DNA from 2 places in the Catenibacterium mitsuokai genome. Region 2 is predicted to be linked to the other one. Evidence: riboswitches for the same ligand, from Rfam matches in the RefSeq annotation. Region 2 holds a riboswitch; the other holds the start of a gene.
The links. A riboswitch is a leader RNA that binds a small molecule or an ion and turns the genes downstream of it on or off. The one in region 2 is predicted to bind lysine.
Positions count from the first base shown of each region.

Region 1: it holds a riboswitch for lysine, as region 2 does, so the genes downstream of both, NQ499_RS13475 (ACT domain-containing protein) here and NQ499_RS07020 (transporter substrate-binding domain-containing protein) in region 2, are expected to answer to the same signal.

Region 1 is NZ_CP102271.1:2,623,749-2,634,489, forward strand. Features, by position in the region: gene NQ499_RS13450 (IS110 family RNA-guided transposase) at 1-150, shown strand, start outside; gene NQ499_RS13455 (ATP-binding protein) at 556-1,887, opposite strand; gene lysA (diaminopimelate decarboxylase) at 2,098-3,399, opposite strand; gene dapB (4-hydroxy-tetrahydrodipicolinate reductase) at 3,410-4,156, opposite strand; gene dapA (4-hydroxy-tetrahydrodipicolinate synthase) at 4,158-5,057, opposite strand; gene NQ499_RS13475 (ACT domain-containing protein) at 5,059-5,517, opposite strand; lysine riboswitch at 5,590-5,759, opposite strand; gene NQ499_RS13480 (hypothetical protein) at 5,775-6,188, opposite strand; gene gloA2 (SMU1112c/YaeR family gloxylase I-like metalloprotein) at 6,181-6,558, opposite strand; gene NQ499_RS13490 (AzlC family ABC transporter permease) at 6,648-7,337, shown strand; gene NQ499_RS13495 (branched-chain amino acid transporter permease) at 7,337-7,648, shown strand; gene NQ499_RS13500 (DUF4299 family protein) at 7,628-8,494, opposite strand; gene NQ499_RS13505 (BRCT domain-containing protein) at 8,499-8,807, opposite strand; gene NQ499_RS13510 (metallophosphoesterase) at 8,857-9,930, shown strand; gene NQ499_RS13515 (BglG family transcription antiterminator) at 10,082-10,741, shown strand, end outside.
Region 2 is NZ_CP102271.1:1,373,955-1,384,695, reverse strand. Features, by position in the region: gene NQ499_RS07055 (ABC transporter ATP-binding protein/permease) at 1-389, opposite strand, end outside; gene NQ499_RS07050 (nitrous oxide-stimulated promoter family protein) at 386-721, opposite strand; gene NQ499_RS07045 (YbaN family protein) at 705-1,088, opposite strand; tRNA gene NQ499_RS07040 (tRNA-Arg) at 1,251-1,327, shown strand; tRNA gene NQ499_RS07035 (tRNA-Arg) at 1,475-1,551, shown strand; gene NQ499_RS07030 (amino acid ABC transporter ATP-binding protein) at 1,678-2,415, opposite strand; gene NQ499_RS07025 (amino acid ABC transporter permease) at 2,427-3,155, opposite strand; gene NQ499_RS07020 (transporter substrate-binding domain-containing protein) at 3,164-3,979, opposite strand; lysine riboswitch at 4,040-4,206, opposite strand; gene NQ499_RS07015 (metallophosphoesterase family protein) at 4,275-4,742, opposite strand; gene NQ499_RS07010 (D-alanyl-D-alanine carboxypeptidase family protein) at 4,739-5,890, opposite strand; gene uvrC (excinuclease ABC subunit UvrC) at 5,946-7,715, opposite strand; gene NQ499_RS07000 (endonuclease MutS2) at 7,708-10,008, opposite strand; gene NQ499_RS06995 (CvpA family protein) at 10,010-10,741, opposite strand, start outside.

The sequences.
Region 1 (10,741 bases), 1.2 Mb from region 2:
TTACCAGAAGAAACCCAAAATACGTTCTTCAATTCAATATCATTAGACTTTCCTGAAAATACTAGAAAACAGATCTATCAGTATTCTGATATCGACGGTGAAGTACACAAGTTTGTATACACCAAATTAGAAGAGACGATGATTATTTAATAGTATATAAAAGTCTAGTGTAAGAGCTTTCAACGATACGATGTTGAAAAGTTCTTTTTAGTGTACTCTTTTTTAGAAAAGAAAGAGGATTTTTATAGAGGATTCACCTCTAAATCAAGACAAATGCCTATAAATTCAATAAATTCCTAAAAAATAGATTATTTATTGACATCTAATAGTTTGTCTTTCTCTTATGTGATATCATATATCTACAATATATAACTTAATTTGTTACATTCAAGAAAATAGGATTTAAATACACTTTTCGTGAATAAAACGCAAGACCTCACTAATTTCGAATAATAGATTAATTACAATTCAAATACTAATGTAGCAACAAAACTAACTATCGTATCACTTGATAAACACCTGATATTTTGACAGAAAGAAACATATACATTTATGTTAATTTATACAAAAAGGTACAAGATAAAACGGTCTAAACAATAGACTATTCTCTTTGCCTATATCTTTTTGTGAAATCAAATATGATTTATTCACAATGTTGGAATATTTCTTACAGAATTCATTGATTGATTCATGTTTTCCAATACCTGAAGATTTTACCTCAAATACATTGATTTTACTTCCATCTGATACTAGAAAATCAACCTCATAATAATGTGTACTTCCTTTTTTGTTCCAAGTATGATAATACAATTCTCTTCCTGATGCAGCAATCATCTGAGCCATTAGATTTTCATACAAATAGCCAAGATTAATAGGTAACTTATCAGACAATAGTTTTGCATATATTTCATTTTCTGTTGCTGGGCGATCAATAAACATAAGTGTGACAAACAAACCAGTATCTGCAATATAGAGCTTATAACTATCAAAATCTTTTGTGTCTGCCAAGCTTACTTTTGGATCAGTTGTATTAAAACATGGTAGCACTGTCTTTGAATCAATCAATTCATACAACAATTCTTCACTTCTTACATTATTCTTCTTACCTATCGCAGTTGTTATGCGATATTTTTTTGTATCTTTTGCAAGCTGAGCAGGAATTGAATGATACATAGCTGATAATCTACCTGATGCATCAATCTTCTTAAAATCTTCTTCATACAGATTAATAATCTGTCTTTTGACCATATCTATTTCTGAAAAGTTTTTACCATTTACATAGGCTTCTACAGCTTGTGGCATTCCTCCAACAGCCATATATATTCTCAAATCTCTCATTAACTTACGATTTGTAGCCTGACCAATGGCTTTACCCATATTATATATATCTTTCAACAATCCATAATTACTACCTATGGCAGTACAGAACTCTTCATAGTCCATTGGGTAAATCTGAATCTTCATTTCCTCAGAAGGAATAAGAATATCCTTTACATTCTTCTTAATTGATATCAAAGATCCTGTTTCTAGATAACTATATCTACCATCTGCAACAAGATGCTTAATTGCTTGTCTTGCTTTAGGGAATAACTGTACTTCATCAAATATAATAAGAGACTCATGTTCATATAATGTTATTCCTGTTTCAGCCTGCAATCTTAGAAAAAATATATTTAGATTACCTATATCATCAAAACATTCAAGAATATTATTTGTTGTTTTTGAAAAGTCTATCAAAATATATGACTTATACTCATTCTTCGCAAAATTTTCCGCAATAGTTGACTTACCAACACGTCTTGCCCCCTCTAATAGAACTGCATATCGCCCTGAATAGTTATGCTTCCATTCAAGTAGCTTATCATACGCTTTTCTCTTAAAAAACATAGAATACCTCCTCACTTTTTAAATATATATAACTTTCTTCAATCTTATTATCTGTCAAAATATGACTTTCTTCAATCTTTTATTCGCCAAAAATGTGACTTTCTTCAATCTTTTTTTAGCCTAAAATGGTACTTTCTTCAAAGTAACGGTAATTATATTATATATAATTATGCATAAAAAAAGGGGATAGCCTTAGCTATCTCCTCATGACTATTCTTCATCAAATAAAATTAGATCATCAAATGTCTGTCTTCTTACAACGACTCTTGATTCACCTTCATAAGTGAATACTACAGCTGGTTTAGGTAACTGGTTGTAATTAGAAGACATAGAGTAGTTATATGCACCTGTAGAGAATACTGCAAAAATATCTCCTGGCATAATATTAGCTGTAACTGGTAAATCCTTAGTAATCATATCAGCACTTTCACAGATCTTACCTACAACTGTTACAGTCTTAGTCTTTGTTTCTCCTGCTTTATTTGCGACAATACCATCATATTTCGCATCATATAAAGGTGTACGGATATTATCAGACATACCACCATCAATAGAGACATAAGTACGTACATCAGGGATTTCTTTAATACATCCTACTGTATATAGTGTAATACCTGCATTACCTACAACATAACGTCCTGGTTCAATCATAACAGCTGGACGTTCCCATCCATGACTATCATATTCATTATAAATAACTTTCATGATTTCTGATGTAATAGATTCAAAATCAAGTGGTTCATCCTGTTTAGTATAAGCAATACCATAACCACCACCGGCATTGATCTTACTTGTTACAACACCAAATGTATTATAGATTTCATTCACAAACTTCATGAACTGAAGCATTGCATTCACATAAGCGAATAAATCAAATACCTGAGAACCAATATGACAATGAATTCCTTCATATTCGATATTATCAGACTCTAAGATTTGCTGAATAGCTTTTAAATAGATACCATAATGAGAACTAAAGCCAAACTTAGTATCCTTATGACCAGTCATAATATAGTTATGACCACCAGCTTTAATACCAGGGACAATTCTTAAAGTTGCCTTTACTTTCTTACCTAGCTTCCCTGCAATCTTTTCACAGTTTTCAATTTCATAAAAGTTATCTACTACGAAATGAGTCACATCATGACTTAATGCATATTCAATTTCTGAAGGAAGCTTATTGTTTCCATGGAAGTAGATCTTATCTGGATCAAATCCAGCACGTAATGCGATACTGATTTCTCCTGCAGATACGCAGTCAATTCCAATACCATATTCATTTGCAAGCTTATAGATAGCAAGACAGCTAAAAGACTTAGAAGCAAATAATGGAAGTGCCTTTTCATACTTATCCATGAACTTTGTCTTTAATTCATTCATCTGATGTCTAATATGACCTTCACTCATAACATAAAGTGGTGTGCCATACTGCTTTGCGAGATCAGATGCTTTAATACCATCTATATATAAATCATTGCCTTTTATATCAGCAAACTGTGTCTGTAATACCATACCATTCCCCTTAATATAATGTTTTTAAATCAAATAAACCTTTGTCTTTATTCATTAATGCCTTTAATGCAGCAACAGCACCATTCGCAAATACTTCTTTAGAAAGAGCTGTATGCTTTACTTCTACGATTTCATCCTGTCCTGCAAACATGACTGTATGTTCACCAAAGATTGTCCCACCTCTTATAGATGAAATACCTACTTCATTTCTTTCTCTCTTACGATGAATAGAATGACGATCATAAGTAGGTTCTAATGAATCATCTAAAGCATTATTAATGCCATCATATAACATTACTGCAGTACCTGATGGTGAATCAATCTTCTGATTATGATGTTTTTCCATGATTTCAATATCAAAATGGTGTTCAAAGAATTCTTTCGCAAATTCACTCACCATCTTATTCATCATAGCCACACCATAAGAAGTGTTATAAGACTGGAAGAGGGCAATCTCATGAGATGCTTCTTCAATCTTCTTTAAGTCTTCTGCACTAAAGCCAGTAGTAGCGAATACAACTTTACACTTATTCTTTAATGCATAAGATAGAATACTATCTAGATTGGCAGGATGTGAGAAATCAATAATGGCATCAATATCATCCTGTACTTCATCTAATGACTTATATGCAGGTACTTCTGGCTGTACATCAAACACAGGAGATACAACACCCGCTAATTCTAAATCTGCATCATTCATCACTGCATGGGCTACTTTCTTACCCATTAAACCATAACCATATACTAATACTTTCATCTTAATAACCCTTGCTTTCAAATTCTTTCATTGCATCAAATAATAACTTCTTATTTTCTTCTGTAGTTGGAATAAGAGGCTGACGAAGCATATCACTTTCAATAACACCCATATGTTTTAAAGCAGCCTTAGGCATGATTGGGTTAACATCAATGAATAAATATTTAGAAACATCATTTAAATCATAAGCCATCTTTCTAGCAAGTTCTAAATCACCCTTTAATGCAGCCTGGGCAAACATTTCTGTTTCTCTTGGATAAAGGTTAGATAATACTGAAATAACACCTTTACCTCCTGCTGCGATAAATGGAAGAATATTATCATCACATCCAGAATATAAATCAAAGTCCATATCCTTAGTACGTGTTAATACTTCCATTGCATATGCAATATCATCTGTTGCATCTTTCATAGCAACAATATTAGGAACCTTTGCAAGTTCTACTACTGTATCTACACTGATCTTCATACCAGTTCTACCTGGTACATTATACATAATAAGTGGTAAATCACTTGCCGCAGCAACAGCCTTATAATGTTCAATTAAACCTCTCTGAGAAGTCTTATTGTAGTAAGGTGTTACAACTAAGTTTGCATCAGCACCTGCTTCAGCATTGAACTTAGCCTTTCTAATAGCCTGTGCAGTATAGTTAGAACCTGCACCTACAATAACCTTTACACCTGTACCCTTAGCCATTTCTACTGTAATCTTAGTGAGTTCAAATTCATCTTCAATATCAATAGTTGCAGGTTCACCAGTAGTTCCGTTGACAAGTAATGCTTTTACACCACCATCAATCATTCTCTGTACCTGTCTCTTATAACCTTCATAATCAATACTTCCATCTTCAAACATTGGTAATACCAATGCAACACCTGTACCTTCAAAAATTGGTTCCATTTTATGCTAATTCCTCCTGAATTTTTTCTAATGCTTTCTTTAAATATTTCTTTTCTATAACATATGAAATAGATACTTCACTTGTTGTCACTTGAGCAAATGGGATTTGGTTATCACCTAGAACTTTGAATAACTTACTTGCAAAACCGACTTCATTTTCCATATGACCTTCTACAACAAGCTTACCTACATTCTTAGATGCAAATACACCAATACGTGGGTGATTCTTCCTAACTTCTTCAATAGCCTTGTTTAAAGCACTTTGTGCTTTTGCATCACATGTGAAATCAATACGCATTTCATCTTCTAGCATGACTGATGAGATCATATCGATGTTCACACCTTCACGACTAATTGTTTCAAACACATCAGCCACAAAGAGAGGATTCTTTTCAACATTCATTAACTTCACTTGAATAATGTCTTCTTCAATCTCTAATCTTGTAATCACACTGTTCATCTTCATCATCTCCATTTTTTTATAAAAAAATATTGCAATGGGGCCATTGCAATATAATTAGTAGTCTTCATTATATTCAATAGCGCACCACAAATATTTTGTGACAGTGAATAAGATCTTCTCTTATCCCCCAGATAACAGTTCATATACAGTTCCCTGTCTCTTCGGCATTTGCTCCCCCTTCATTATCTGGCTGTATCCATTAATAACGAATTCTTAACGCATGCACCTCTATTTGCCAACATAATAACATATTATCAATCATAAAAAAAGTGATTTTCTTCTAAATAGTGCATATATTCTTTGATCCAGGGACTATCTACCGCATATCGCTGAAGCATTAATACAACTTCCTGTCCTTGATACATGAAGCGCATCTCTGATTCAGCCCCTTTCTTTTTCACTTTAAAATCTGTCACAAAACGATAATCAAAGAAGTAAACACCATCTAGAAACTTCAGATTATCATATTGCATAAAGGTAATTCCCTCACGTTCAAAGCTTAATACATAGAATTCTGTTTTCTTGCTTACTATATGACCTAACCACATAGTAAGAGCTGTTTTTTTCCAGTTCACCTGATACTTCGTATGCGCAAAGGCTACATTATTATGAAATGATATACCAGACAAACGCACATAGTTCTCTAACAGCTTTTCTCTATTATTCATGGATTTCTAAAGGCAATTGATCAGGATCTTTAAAAAATGTCATTTTCTTGCCTGTAAATGTGTCAAAACGAATTGGTTCTGTTTCAATACCTAATGCATTTAATTCTTTGACTGTTTCCTCTACATCTTCTACCTTGAAAGCCAGATGTCTCAGTCCTGCAGTTTCAGGGAAAGGATGAAGTGGGGCATCAGGTTTAACAAATACTTCTAACTCCATATCTCCAAGTTGAAGATCTAACTTGATATCCTGTTTATCCTCTCTCTTATTTTCTCTAATAATCTTAAAACCTAATTTATTGACATAAAAGTCAATTGTTTGATCATAATCTTTTGTAATGATTGCAATATGATGTACTGTGTCTAATCTCATAAGAGCACCTCCTGTTACTATTATATCATTGACATCAAGAATGATATATAGTTATTATAGTATAAACCAACTAAGGAGGTAGGTAATATATGAATAAGAAAACAATTATTTATTCAATTAAATCTGCACTCCCTGTTATAACTGGTTATATTGTCTTAAGTATTGGTTTTGGCTTATTACTGCAAGATAAAGGTTATGGGTGGGGCTGGGCAGTTTTAATGAGTACAGGTATATATGCTGGTTCTATGCAGTTTGTGACAATTAATCTACTATCAACAGGTGCTTCTATCATTACAACTGCTATTATGACTCTTATGGTCAATATCAGACATCTCTTTTATGGGATTACTATGTTAAAAGAATATAGTGAAGCAGGGTGGAGAAAGCCTTATTTGATCTTCTCATTAACAGATGAAACCTACTCCTTAATCTGCTCTCCTGATCTTCCTGATGATATTAATCGTAAAGACTATTTCTTTATCGTTTCTCTTGTCAATCAGTTATCCTGGATAGCAGGGAGTATTATAGGTTCAGTACTCGGGAATATTATTCCTTTTGATACAACAGGGATAGATTTTGCGATGACTGCATTATTTGTCATCATCCTAGTAGAACAACTAGAGAAATCAAAACAGCATCTTCCAGCCTTCACAGGATTTATTATTTCTATATTCTGTTTATTACTCTTTGGGCCTAATCAGTTCCTGATTCCTTCTATGATTCTTATTACAATCGCATTATTCATAGAAAAAAAGAGCTTAGAAAGGAGTGATCTCTAATGCATGCCATACTTATTATTCTTACTGCTGCAATAGTCACACTTCTTATCCGTGCTCTTCCGTTTATTGTTTTTAGTAAACATACACCGGATAGTATTCTCTATTTAGGTAAAGTACTACCTTATGCGATCATACCAATGTTAGTGGTGTATTGTTTGAAAAGTGTATCCGTTCTAAAAGCCCCTTATGGTATTCCAGAACTCATAGCACTTATAGTGGTAGTATGTATCCATAAATGGAAACATAGTACATTACTTTCTATTCTTCTAGGTACAATGACTTATATGTTTCTAATCCAGACTGTGTTCTAGTCTTTTCATGACCTCTAAGGGGAGATTATTCACGAGTACAGTATTACCATCATAATAGTTGATGTAATCTGGACCTAGTGTAAATATACGTTCAAAAGGAATCGTACCCAATGATCTTTCTTCTGTTGTAGAATAAAGAGCTATTTCATAATAATCACATTCTAGCTTTTCACCTGTTTCTGGATTCTGATACCCTACAGGTACCCATGGTTTATTAGGGAGTAAAGTAGGGCAGTCTTCAGTTAATGCATAGATGCCTTTAATACCCTGATCTGTCTTAAAGAATTGTGGTTTTGCATAATAATAGTCATGACTTTGAAGTTCATGCATCCATGAAGAGAATAGATGTGGATTAAGAATAAACTGTTCTGCTTCATCCTTACCAATCACTAATGGCCACATAGTACTCATTAAAGTAAGAGAATCTGTTTCACCATTCGCAATCTTTTCTGATACTTCTTTAATAACGCGATGATTGAAGGCAATAAGATCATCTTCCTGTGATAAGTACTCATCTATATCTTCTTCTATACCATCAATAGTAACACTGCATTTCCAGTAACTAGTAATTCTTCTTAAGCAGTTAAAGAAAGAACGCATTTCATCTGTAGTAGTAGGATTGAGTAAGCGTAGGTTTAATTCATTCTTTTCTTCTTCATCCCATGAAATATGAAAACCTCTTCCGATAGAATTTGGATTATAGAAGATCATATTACCTTCCTGGTCATCCCCCACCATTCTCATACCATCATTGATTCCAAAAGCCAATTCATCACCGACTATGACATCTAATGGAATAGTCTTTTTAAATAATCCCTTCTGTTTAATACATACATCAATAGACATTGTCTTATCCTCCTATGCATCTCATGAAGTCTTCTTCTGAGATAATCAAAATCTTTTCATCCTTCTCTCTTAAGTCTAAACCTTTTCTAATCTTAGTACCATACTGACCATACTTCCATGTTTTGCTTTTTTCTCCCCCGACAATTAAATAATCGGTAGCACGTGTAGGGGCACTTAATACAGAACCACCATGTGTATATATATAATGTACAACATCACTTCTTCTCATCGAAGTAAACAAACCAGTGACCACAAACTTACCTGTCAAATCTATATCAAATATTTCATCAAAAGCAAAAGGGTAATTATTCATAACTATTCCTCAAAAAAAGATATACAATATATGTAGGAGGTTTTTCATAATGGTTAAAATCCTAAACATCGCATTATATATCATATTCATTCTTATACCAGCATTGTATTTTATATGGCTATTAAAACATGAACACCTGATTTTCAAGACATTTGTGGTTGTCATGGCTATTCTTTCTACAATCGGTATATTACTTAAATTTAACTTTAAACCATATAATCATATCTTTACCATGTTCATACTAGTGTGTCAATTTCTCACTATGTATATTTATATTCTTTTTATATGTGTTTATCTGTATCGTTTCTCTTTTAAATTTGTGAAACGAAGACCATATCGTTTTGGGAATATCGTAGCGACTATGATTGCGATTACTCTTACAATTTCTGGTTTCCATTCTCATTATAATAAGAAAGAAGTCATCTATCATGTCACTGTTCCTAAGACATCTTCAGTATCACAACTAAAAATATGTTTAGTCAGTGATCTCCATTTGAGTTCTGGTACTTATATGAGACAGGTAAGAAAACTTGTAAAAACAGTGAATGATAAACATTATGATCTTGTATGTTTTGCAGGAGATGTATTTGATGAAAATACACCCGATGCATTAATGAATCGTTCTTTACAAGAATTCAAGAATATGAAGAGTACTTATGGAACATACTGGATATCTGGTAATCATGAATATTATGGTAAACATACAGACTTTACTGTCTTTGAAAAATATAACATACACTTTCTAAAGAACACCTATGAAACTGTAGATAATACTTTTAATATTGTCGGCTTTACAGATAAGACATCTCGAGATCACTATGATATCAATCAAGTCATTCAAGGTATGAATACTTCTTTACCTACTATTACACTAGACCATAATCCTGAAAGATTTGATCAGCATACATATTTCACTGATCTTCAATTATCTGGTCATACACATAATGGACAGATTTTCCCAGGTAATATTATTCTTCATTATTACTATCAGAATTCATATGGTTTATCCCATTATAAGAACCACTATCTTCTTGTGTCTGGCGGATATGGCTCATGGGGATTTCCATTTAGACTTGGTACACAATGCGAATATGATACTATTTATCTCACTATGAGAAAATAGTTTTACAAGAAATACAACTTTTTGTACAAAACATGTAAACGGATTCATAAATTCGCGAAAATTAACCTCTTTTGGTGTACAAATCTAAAAATAAGCATAGACAAACCGCTTTCTTTCCTATATGATAAGGGCACAAAGAGGTAGTAAAAAAATGGTCATAGAATTAGAAGAAAAATTTAAATTACGCAAAGCAGAAATCTTTGCGACAATCAAGAAGTATGTGACTGAAGCAAACATGAATATCTCAGATACAGTAATGGACAACTTATCTATTCATCTTGCTTTATCAATTACAAGAGAATTATCTGGATCTTATATCGAAATGAGTTCATCTCAGATTGAACAATTAAAACAAGCCAACACTTATCAGATTTCACAGTTAATCATCTATGATTTATCTAAGAAATATGATGTAAAAATTTCTGAAGACGATATTTGTTATTGTGCGATGTATTTATCAAACATGACATTATTAGATTTAGACTTCTTTAGTGAATGCGATATTATTGATCAGGAAACTGAAAGCATTACTTTAGAAGCCGTACAGGAAATCAATAACCGTTTAGGATTAAATCTAAAGAAGAATGATGATTTCTATCAGGGATTATCAATGCATTTCTATCCTGCAATTCAGCGTTTAAAGAATGATGAACAGCTCCATGATAATGTATTAACTGACAAAATCAAAACTGAAAATGAAACAGAATATCAATGTGCAATGATTTTAAATGATGTTGTAAAAGAACATTATCATAAATCATTTAATGAAGATGAATTGGCTTATATAGCATTACATTTCGGTACAGCATTA
Region 2 (10,741 bases):
AAATAAGTTTCTAACTGTTCTACCCCTTCTGTAGAAACTTGCACGATTTCAGATGAAGAGACGTGTTCACTATAAGAAGCACCAAGTTTAAGCATCTTATCATAAATCTTTTCTCTTAATATACGTTTTACATCAACACTTGCTAGATAAGACGTACGGGCACTCATACGTTCACATGTATAGCGAATGACGATGACTCCAAGTAATAATATAAATGTAGTTTTAAGGTGACTCATAGTAAGAGTGTTTTCTAATACATATCCTAATAAATCCGCAATAGTAAAGACTGCAGTGACTTGTGCAAGTAAAGCAATCCATTGCCAGAAGACTGTATAGGCTATATATTTCTTAGAGTGAGACAATAGTTTTATAAGTCTGGTTTTAATCATTTTAATACCCTTTCTTTTATTGTGCATAGCATATGCCATAAGGCTGTTTTGGGATCATAGATCAGCATTCTAGGACCACTATAACGCATCACCTGTCTGATTCTTTCTCTCATTTCAGGCTTATAACAATGCACCTTACAGTGTGCACAGAATGTCTTTTCTTCCATAAATGGACATCTTCGACTACGTGCTTTCGCATAATCGAGTAATTCCTGACATTCAGGACATAGCTTACTCGTATGATGGTTCTTTTTACAATAAAGATGAATCATCTTTTCTATAGTCTGTTGTTCTTTAAGCCTTTTCTTTTCTACTTTATTCATTAACTGCATCTTCCTTGTTTATAGTCTTAATGCGAATAAAGAAATATAAAATATGAAAAATCCATACAATAACTATACATAGTCTACCTATAGGAACATTTTTCATACATATAAATCCAATTAACATGACAACTGTTACCATACCCATAATCTTGCATTTTGTCATTAGTGTCATGGATCTGTTTTTAACAAAGCTATTAAGATGCTTTTTATAGAGTTTTGTATGCATAAACCAGTTATGAAGCGTTTCCGAACTTTTTGCAAAACAGTATACTGTCGCCATATAAAAAGGCACAGTAGGAAGTATAGGAAGAACAATTCCTATAGTACCAAGAAATAAGCTAATAAAGCCTAATAGTATCCAAATGTATTTCATAGTCATCTCCTTATTTAGTCTTAACTAACATATGTTAGTTATGTCAAACTGACGATATTATATGTGAAAATAATTAATTATGTCAACACTTATAATTATGTAAAAAAATACTTGCATTACATGAAAAGTCATGATATTATACTTGAGCAGTCAAAAAAAAATGTCTACGTAGCTCAGCTGGATAGAGCACACGCCTTCTAAGCGTGCGGTCATGGGTTCGAATCCCCTCGTGGACGCCATCTGAAAACAACCCCGGATTACCGGGGTTTTTATTTTGACAAAACCTTTATATAGGTTTTAAATCATATTTCTTTCATTTTTTAAGCTTTAAGTATTGCATAATGTTGTATTGTATGGTAATATGAATGAGCAGTCGGAAATCAAATGTCTACGTAGCTCAGCTGGATAGAGCACACGCCTTCTAAGCGTGCGGTCATGGGTTCGAATCCCCTCGTGGACGCCATCTAAAAACAACCTCGGGTCATCCGAGGTTTTTATTTTATCTTGGACTAGAGTTGCTCTCTAGTCTTTTTCTTTATTACGTTAAATTAAAAGAGACGGTGTTTTAACCGTCTCTCAAGTAAATATTTTATCTATTAGAATAACGTGATAAGAACTGCTGAGCACGTTCTGTCTTTGGATGTTCAAATACTTCTTCAGGTGTACCCATTTCTGCAATAACACCCTGATCCATGAAACATACTACATCGCTGACTTCTCTTGCAAACTGCATTTCGTGAGTAACAACAGCCATTGTTAAACCTTCTTTTGCAAGTTGCTTCATTACATCTAATACATCCCCTACCATTTCAGGGTCTAAAGCACTTGTAGGTTCATCAAATAGAAGAACTTCAGGCTTCATGCATAATGCTCTTGCAATGGCTACGCGCTGTTTCTGACCACCAGAAAGCTTTGTGCTTGATGCATCTGCAAATTTATCCATACCAACAGCCTTAAGCTGTTTCATAGCTTCCTCACGTGCTTCTTCTTTAGATTTCTTTAATACTTTGATCTGTCCAATCATACAGTTTTCTAATACTGTCTTATTACTAAATAAATTGAAGTTCTGGAATACCATACCTACTTTACTACGATAAGTAGAAGCATCCATATCTCCCTTTAAAATATTCTGACCATTAAATAAGATTTCTCCTGCATCAGGAACTTCTAATAAGTTAATACATCTTAATAATGTACTCTTACCAGAACCACTTGAACCAATAATAGTCACAACCTTACCACGTTCAATAGTAAAATCAATATCATTAAGAACACGGAGGTTTCCAAAATGTTTTTCTAAATGTTTAATTTCAATGACTGTATCCATTTTTTTCCTCCTTATGCGCAGTTATCCTTGATACTTACTGTGTTTGTCTTATTGATTTTCTTTTCAATGTAGTTAAGCACAAATGTTGCAACAGTTGTAAGAATTAAATAAAGAATAGCAACAACAAGATATACTTCAATATATCTCATATTAGTACCAGCCACTGATTGTGCCTGGAAGAATAATTCAACAACTGAAATTGCATTTAACATACAGCTGTCTTTAATATTAACGATAAACTGATTACCAAGTGATGGGAATGTATTCTTGATAGCCTGTGGGAAGATGATATTGATCATAGTCTGAGTATTTGTCATACCTAAAGACTTAGCTGCTTCCATCTGTCCAGCATCAATAGACTGGATTCCACTACGAATGATTTCAGCCATATAAGCTGCTGTATTGATTGAAATAATAACCATACCTGCAGTGAAGTTATTCCAATTTAATACTGGCTTAAATAAATAATAAAGGAATACGGCCTGTACCATCATAGGTGTTCCACGAAATACCCATACATAAAAGCCTGTAATAAAACGTCCTAACTGTTTAAAAAATCTTGTGACTGGCTTATCTAGAGGATCGAGTGGCACACAACGAATAGCACCAATAACAAGACCTAAAACAAGACCAGCTAATGTACCAACAACCGCAAAAGCGATTGTCATCTTAATACCATACCAGAACAGAGGCCAATTATTAATTAACTGGCTCCATGCATATTGAAAATCTATTTTCATTTTATCTCCTATTTATCAGTAGGTGCTCTTTTAACAGCATCTTCCATGATTTTTAATCTTTCTTCCTGTGAAATAGAGTCTAAAGCCTTCTGAATATTTTTAAATTCAGCTGTTTTACGAGTATTATTCTTTAATCCAATTGATACTGCAGTATCTACATTGAAGTTATGACCATCTGCAAACTTAACAATTGTAAGATCTGGGTTGGCCTGTACGATACCATTCGCAACGGGTAATTCTGCAGTAATACCATCTGTATCACCCTGCTGTAAAGCTACAACTAATTCTGGGTAAGTTGATTTAGGTGTCTGATGTTTAACGCCCTTGATCTGGTCAATGATTGTATCATAGTTTGTATTCTTCTGACCTGTTACCTTGTAACCTGAGAACTGCTGGATATCATTGAATGAAGTCATAGTGCTGTTCTTTCTTACAATCATAACCATTTCACTCTGATAATAAGGTGTAGTGAAATCTAATCCCTTTTCACGTTTCTTGTCTGCAGTCATACCTGCGATAATTGCATCAATTTCACCAGATTCTACAGCTGGCTGTAAACCATCCCATGCAATCTTCTTTACAACAAGTTTTTTACCTAACTTTTTTGCGATTTTGCTGGCAACGACAACATCATAACCATCTGCATAACCTGCACCACCATCTAATTTAACAGCAGTATCTGTCTTTTTAGAAGTCTGCCAGTTAAATGGCTGGTAAGCGGCTTCCATGCCTACTGTAAAAGTATTGTCATCTTCTTTTGGAGATGATCCACATCCTGATAATACAAGTGCTGCTGCTGCAAGCGTAATTAAAGTCTTTTTCATAATTAACCCCTTTCTATATAAAAATAGAAAAAAAACCATACGTTATCGTATAGCTTTTAACGATAAGATAACGCCTCTTCATCATGAAGGAGTGAGACAGGTATTTCCTGAATCACCAAGACAACAAGCTGCCGCTTATCTTCTTTCGGCGATGATTACCTTTCATATGATTCTTAGTCTGCCGACTCCTCATATTACTCTGATGCATCGCTTCCTCTATCTTTATATTTGACTTTACATGCTCATTATAATAGGAAGATATAAAATGTCAATTCCTATTTATTTAAATGTATCACTATTCTAGAGTTTTAATCATTACATCTACATTTTTATCATCAATCGTTACAACTGCATAAGAACGTTTTGATCCACCACGTGGCCAGGATGTTGAGCCTGGATTAATAAGCCATAAGCCGTTTTCTTTTTTCGCAAGAGGCATATGTGTGTGACCTGAGATCAAAACATCTCCATTATACTTTTTTAAGAACTGAATCATTTTCTTTTCGCGGTCAAAATAACCAAAGAACTGACCATGAGTGATGAGAAGATGCCTTCCTTCAATATCTAGTCTTGCTGTTTGAGGAAGATCAAGACTCCAGTCATTATTGCCTTTAACAGCTACAAAGCCATCTAAATCCTGAAGCGAATAGGATTCACTATCACCACAATGGATATAGTAATCTGCATCATCTTCTAGGACTTTAATATCTGTTAACATATTCATATCACCATGGTTATCTGACATGATTACAATTTTCTTCATTTTACTGCCTCCTTTTGAATATATTCTTCAATACAGCTATTTTCTTTATAAATTTTATTGGCTGTCTTCTTACCTGCATAGCGATAATAATGAGAATCATAGACATGATTTGTAGAAGAAGCCATACGCTTTGGATAACGCAATATGAAGCCATATTCATAAGAATGTGCTTCAAGCCATTGTGACAGGGCAGATGTTTCAAATGTCTGATAGGCAATGGATTTAGAAGCAATAGACACTGTTCTACCCAGCTGTCTTTCATCTTTGCCGGCAAGAGCCGGATTTGAATATTGAAAATCATTGAAGCTTTCATAGGCTTCTTTGACATAAAAATCTTCAGCAATATCATCAGGCATTGCTTCCACCATCTTCTTTAAGGCTTCATAAGCATCATTCTCTAAATACATAGCGTATTTCAAACGATGAATATCTGACATCAGAACAAGATTATGTGGCACATAAGCCCCTATATAACTTGTATCATTAAGTGTTGTCATTAAAGATGAAGGATCCGCAATTAAGAATATCTCATGATTATTAGCCTGAGTCATGAGAGTTGTCAATCCATAACGTGAGTAGTTATTACAAGCATCCGCAAAAAAAGAACGAATTAATTTATCTGATAATCCACGATTTTTTAATAATTCAATATAATATTCTGTATCATCCACATAACTATAATCATCATATAGCGGCCTCATTTGATAATATATTTCTAATTTATCAAAATCAAAATTCTGATTATATAAATATCCTGATTCCAAATCATGCTCTACTAACTTTTTAGCTTGATCATAGGCATTGTTCTTAAAACTATCAAGAAGTTTTCCGGCTAATTCATTACCAGTAGAAAGAATGATCTTAATGTTGTCATAGCGACCAGTCTTTTCTAGTAGTTCATAATATTGATAATTTGGAAGATAAAAGCCATCATACTTGATAAATTTCATAAAATGGTAAAGTGGGATTCTGTTTTCTACAAGATATTTCTGCTCCTCTTTACTTAGATATTTCTCGATAATCATTCTGTTGTCATTGTTGATTCCATTGACACGATAGAATGGATCAAAACGGAGATTAATTGTATAGAATGAAACGATAAATAATGCAATGACTGTAACAAACAGATACTTGCGCTTATTTTCCATTAAATCACCTGCTCTCTAGTGTCAATTATATAGTATATCATGATGAGTGTATAGTTTATTCTTTGTGCAGTACTTCATAGAGTTTCAAAGCTGTATTTTTAGGAATCACTGCTTCTAATTCTTCTAACGACGCTTCTTTCATCTTTTTGACACTTTTAAAATGATTAAGAAGTTTCTTCTTACGTGCTTCGCCGATTCCATCTACTTCATCAAGAATAGAACTAAATAATGATTTAGAACGGACCTGGCGATGGAATGAAATAGCATAACGATGCACTTCATCCTGCATACGTGTAAGAAGGAAGAATAACGGACTCTTTGTATCAATAGGTACCTGATTGCCATTTTCATCTAGAAGCATGGCAGTAGAATGTTTATCATCCTTAGATAACCCACAGATATGTACAGGAAGATTCAAACCGTCGATAACTTCTTTAGCTACTTTAATTTGTCCAAGTCCACCATCGACAATAATAAGATCTGCCATTTCCTTTTGTTCCATTAAAAGACGATAATAACGTCTATAGATGACCTCCTTCATACTAGCATAATCATCAGGGCCTTCTACTGTCTTGATCTTATATTTACGATAATCTTTTTTAGAAGGCACACCATCCTTATAAACAACCATACCTGCAACAGCATAAGCCCCCTGGATGTTAGAGTTATCATATAACTCAATAGTATGAGGTGTCTCAATACCAAGTTTTTTACCTAATTCAATAATAGGCAGGATTGTCTTTTCATCCGTTTTCTCTTTTAATAAGAACTTCTTTTCTAGTGCTTCCTTCGCATTCTTATTAGCCATTTCTACTAAGGATTTCTTATCACCTCTTTGAGGCTGAAGTACATGACAGGATAATATTTCAGATAAAAGTTCTAAATCAACATCTTGAGGAATAAGTAGTTCATAGGGTTCAGGATGTGTTTGATAGTAAGTAACTAAGAAACGAATCAGATCTTCTTCAAAATCTTCTCCTACAGGCTCAAGATTAAAATCATGATAGAGAAGTTTACCTTCACGCATAAAGAAGAGCTGAATACTGATATAACCTTTATCAATATAATAGCCTAAAATATCTCTATCTTTATAGTCACCAAATTGAACATTCTGTTTGGCAGTAACATATTCTATAGAACGAATGAGATCACGATATTCTTTTGCAAGCTCGAATTGTAGATTATCACTGGCTGTCATCATCTTTTCATTGAGTTCATCAATCTTTGATTTGGTATTACCATGAATAAATGAAATCAGTTCTTTTCGGATTTCATCATACTGGCTCTTATCAATATCGTTGATACATGGCCCTAAGCATTGATGTAATGAATAATAGAGGCATGGCTTATCTGGAACATGATTACATTTTCTTAAAGGGTAAAGCTTATTTAATAATTTAAAGGTATTTCTTGCTGCAGTAGCATCAGGATAAGGACCAAAGTACTTATTCTTTTTGTTTTTTGTTTTTCTTACTATTTTAAGTCTTGGATGAGTTTCATCCGTTAATTCAATATAAGGATAATAGGTATTATCCATAAACATGATGTTGTATTCAGGTGTATAGTCCTTAATTAGGTTGATTTCAAGTAATAATGCTTCCTTTTCACTGCCTGTTACAATATAGTCAAAGTCCCATATATGATCTACAAGCTTTGTTGTTTTATAGTTATGTGCACCTGTAAAATAAGAAGAGACGCGATTTTTCAGTTTTCGCGCCTTTCCTACATAAATGACTTTTCCTTCTGTATTCTTCATTAAATAACAGCCAGGAGACATAGGAAGTAATGAGAGCTTCTTTTTAATATAATCTAGATTCTTATTCAAAGCTAACCACCGTTACACCTAAACCACCCTCATTGGGGCCACCATCACGATATTCTTTGACATAAGAGAGATGATCTAACTTCTTTCTTATACCATTACGTAAAATCCCTTTACCCATACCATGCACAATACGTACTGAAGGATAACCAAGTAATAGAGCATCATCTAAGAACTTTTCAACAATATTCATCGCTTCTTCATAACGCATACCAATAACATTTACTTCATAATGTCCTGTTTTCTTCATATGCTGTCTAGTACCGGCTTTTTTTACTTTCTGAGGCTTAGAGGCGCCATGCATAAAAGTAACTTCTGTATCTTTTACACGTGCCTGGAGACCACCTAAATCAATCAACAGTTCATGTTTCTTAACTTCAAGTACATCCCCTTCTCTATTCATCTTATCAAGTTTGACATGATCCCCCTTCTTGAAGACATGGTCCTGGACCTTTACAATTTCTTTCTTTTCATATTTCTGCTGGTCTAATGCGTGTTTGGCTGCAGTCACTTGATGGGGTTTTAAAGAACCTTGATCCATGATATCTTTAGTCAATTCATCAATTGTTTTCTTAGCTTCTTCAAGCATCTTATTGGCTTCCTGCTGTGCTTCTTCTACAATACGATCTTTCTGCTTTGTGGCAATAGAAAGCTGATGTTCATAACGATTATGAAGTTTTTCATTATCTGCAAGTAACTGATCGATTCTTTCTTCTTTCTCATCTAATTCTGCACTCTGCTTAGTCAGCTTTTCAGTTAACTTTTCTGCTTCGCTCATACGTTCTTCTTTATTATGTAAAGCATGATCAATAATCTCATGATCTAATCCTAAAGATGCAGCAATTTCAAAGGCATAAGAAGAACCGATTGAATGAAGCTTCAAGCGATATGTAGGACGCATTGTTTCTACATCAAATCCGACTGATGCGAGCGTAATATCATCTCTAGTCTGACCATAGCTTTTTAGTTCGCCATAATGCGTTGATGCGATAATACGACAGTCACGATTTAATAAGGTATCTAAGATAGCTTCTCCTAGACAAGCCCCTTCTTGTGGATCTGTGCCAGAACCAATTTCATCAATCAGGATAAGAGAACGACATGTGGCATGTTCTAGTATATAGATAAGCTTCTTCATATGTGATGAATATGTTGACAGTGATTGTTCAATTGACTGTTCATCACCAATATCTGTATAAACAGCATCAAAGAATGGAATAGAAGCGTCAATAGCTGGAACAGCTAACCCACTAATAGCCATTAATGATAATAAACCGGCTGTTTTTAAAGCCACTGTTTTACCACCGGTATTAGAACCAGTAATCATAAGCATCTTGCCATCAATAATAATATCGTTAGGAACTATCTTTTCCTGATCAATCAAGGGATGTCTTGCCTGCTTTAAAGAGAGAACACCCGTTTCATTGATATCAGGCTTTACACAATCATAATCACAGCCAAAACGTGCTTTTGCAAAGATAAAATCAAGTTCAGACATGAGTTCCTGATCAAAATAGAATCTTGTATAGTTGTATTTGACACGTCTAGTTAGACTTTGAAGTATTTTATTGATTTCTGTCTGTTCCTGACTTTTCAACTCATTGAGTTCATTATTCATAACAACAACACTTTCAGGCTCTATAAAGAATGTTTGACCAGAAGCACTTGTTGCATGAACTAAGCCTTTAATCTCATTTTTATGAGGCGCCTTGACTGCAAGTACTAAACGGTCATTTTTACTTGAAAGAGTATCCATACTTAAAGAATTTTTTTCACTTTTTAAATAGCCTTCCATTGAATGGCGAATACGTCCTTCTAATGCATGCATGCTTTTTCTAATACGATAAAGTGTTTCACTTGCGTGATCACTGATAGATCCATCAGGCATAATGCATCTATTGATTTCAATATGAAGACCATTATCTCCTTCTAATCCTTCTACGAGATCTCTTAATAGAATAATATCTCCTTCATAAGCATTAAAATAAGATGAGACCTGAAAGATGTTTTCTAACATATGGTCAATCGCCATTAATTCTTCAGGAGCGAGAATACCATCCATCTTAGCCTTTGCAAGATAAGCACTGATATCATTGAGTGGTGCAAGAGGCAAAGTACCCATAATACGATGAATTGTCATAGCTTCTTCTAAACGATTCTGTTCTTCGTTCAAATCAGCTAAATTATCATACATCTCTAGATGTAAGATCTTCTTTTTCGCAATTTCTGTACGACATGTACCTGCGATATGATTTAAAATTCTTGGAAATTCTAAGACTTTATAACTATCTAACATTTTATTCACTTCCTATATTATTTAAAATTATATTCTTTTCTGTTTCTGTATAAGGCGTCTTATTTAACAATAAGATAAACTGTATTTTTTCTTCTTTAGGTAAAGTTACCTGCTGTTTTATTAAGGCAGGGCCTAGTTGAGTATAAATAAACTGTATTGCATCATGTTCGTCAAGTAGACCATGATCATAGGCATGATTGTTAGCTATAATCATTTTTCTTAATATATCTTTATCTTCTAATTGCAGGTTATGTTGTCCTTTTAATAAACTTCCATAAGCACTTGCTTCATTTAATACTGTTTCTGAAATAATTGGCACATCTTCAATGATTAAATGTCCTATTTTAGAATCAGCAAGAATATCAGGACCAAAAAATGGCACAATAAACATAACCATCGCCAGAAAGGCTATAAAAGTACCTTTTAAGCCGTGAAGCAGTGCCCCTAATACGTGATTTACAATTGATGTCAAGGCAAAGTGATCTGTTAATTTTGTGATTAATGGTTTAATAAGAAGTCCTATCAGTCTTCTTATGATTTCTAGAATAATGAACATGATGATAAAAACAATCAACATATTCACTACAGAGCCCCCTAACTGAGATAATGGATCATCTACTGGTTTATAAATCTGGATTATTGAAGAAATTGTCTCAACATTTAAATAGATAAAAAGCATCATAATGATGAAGCTGAGCAGATCATAAAGTGTTGAGAAAAAACCTTTGGAATA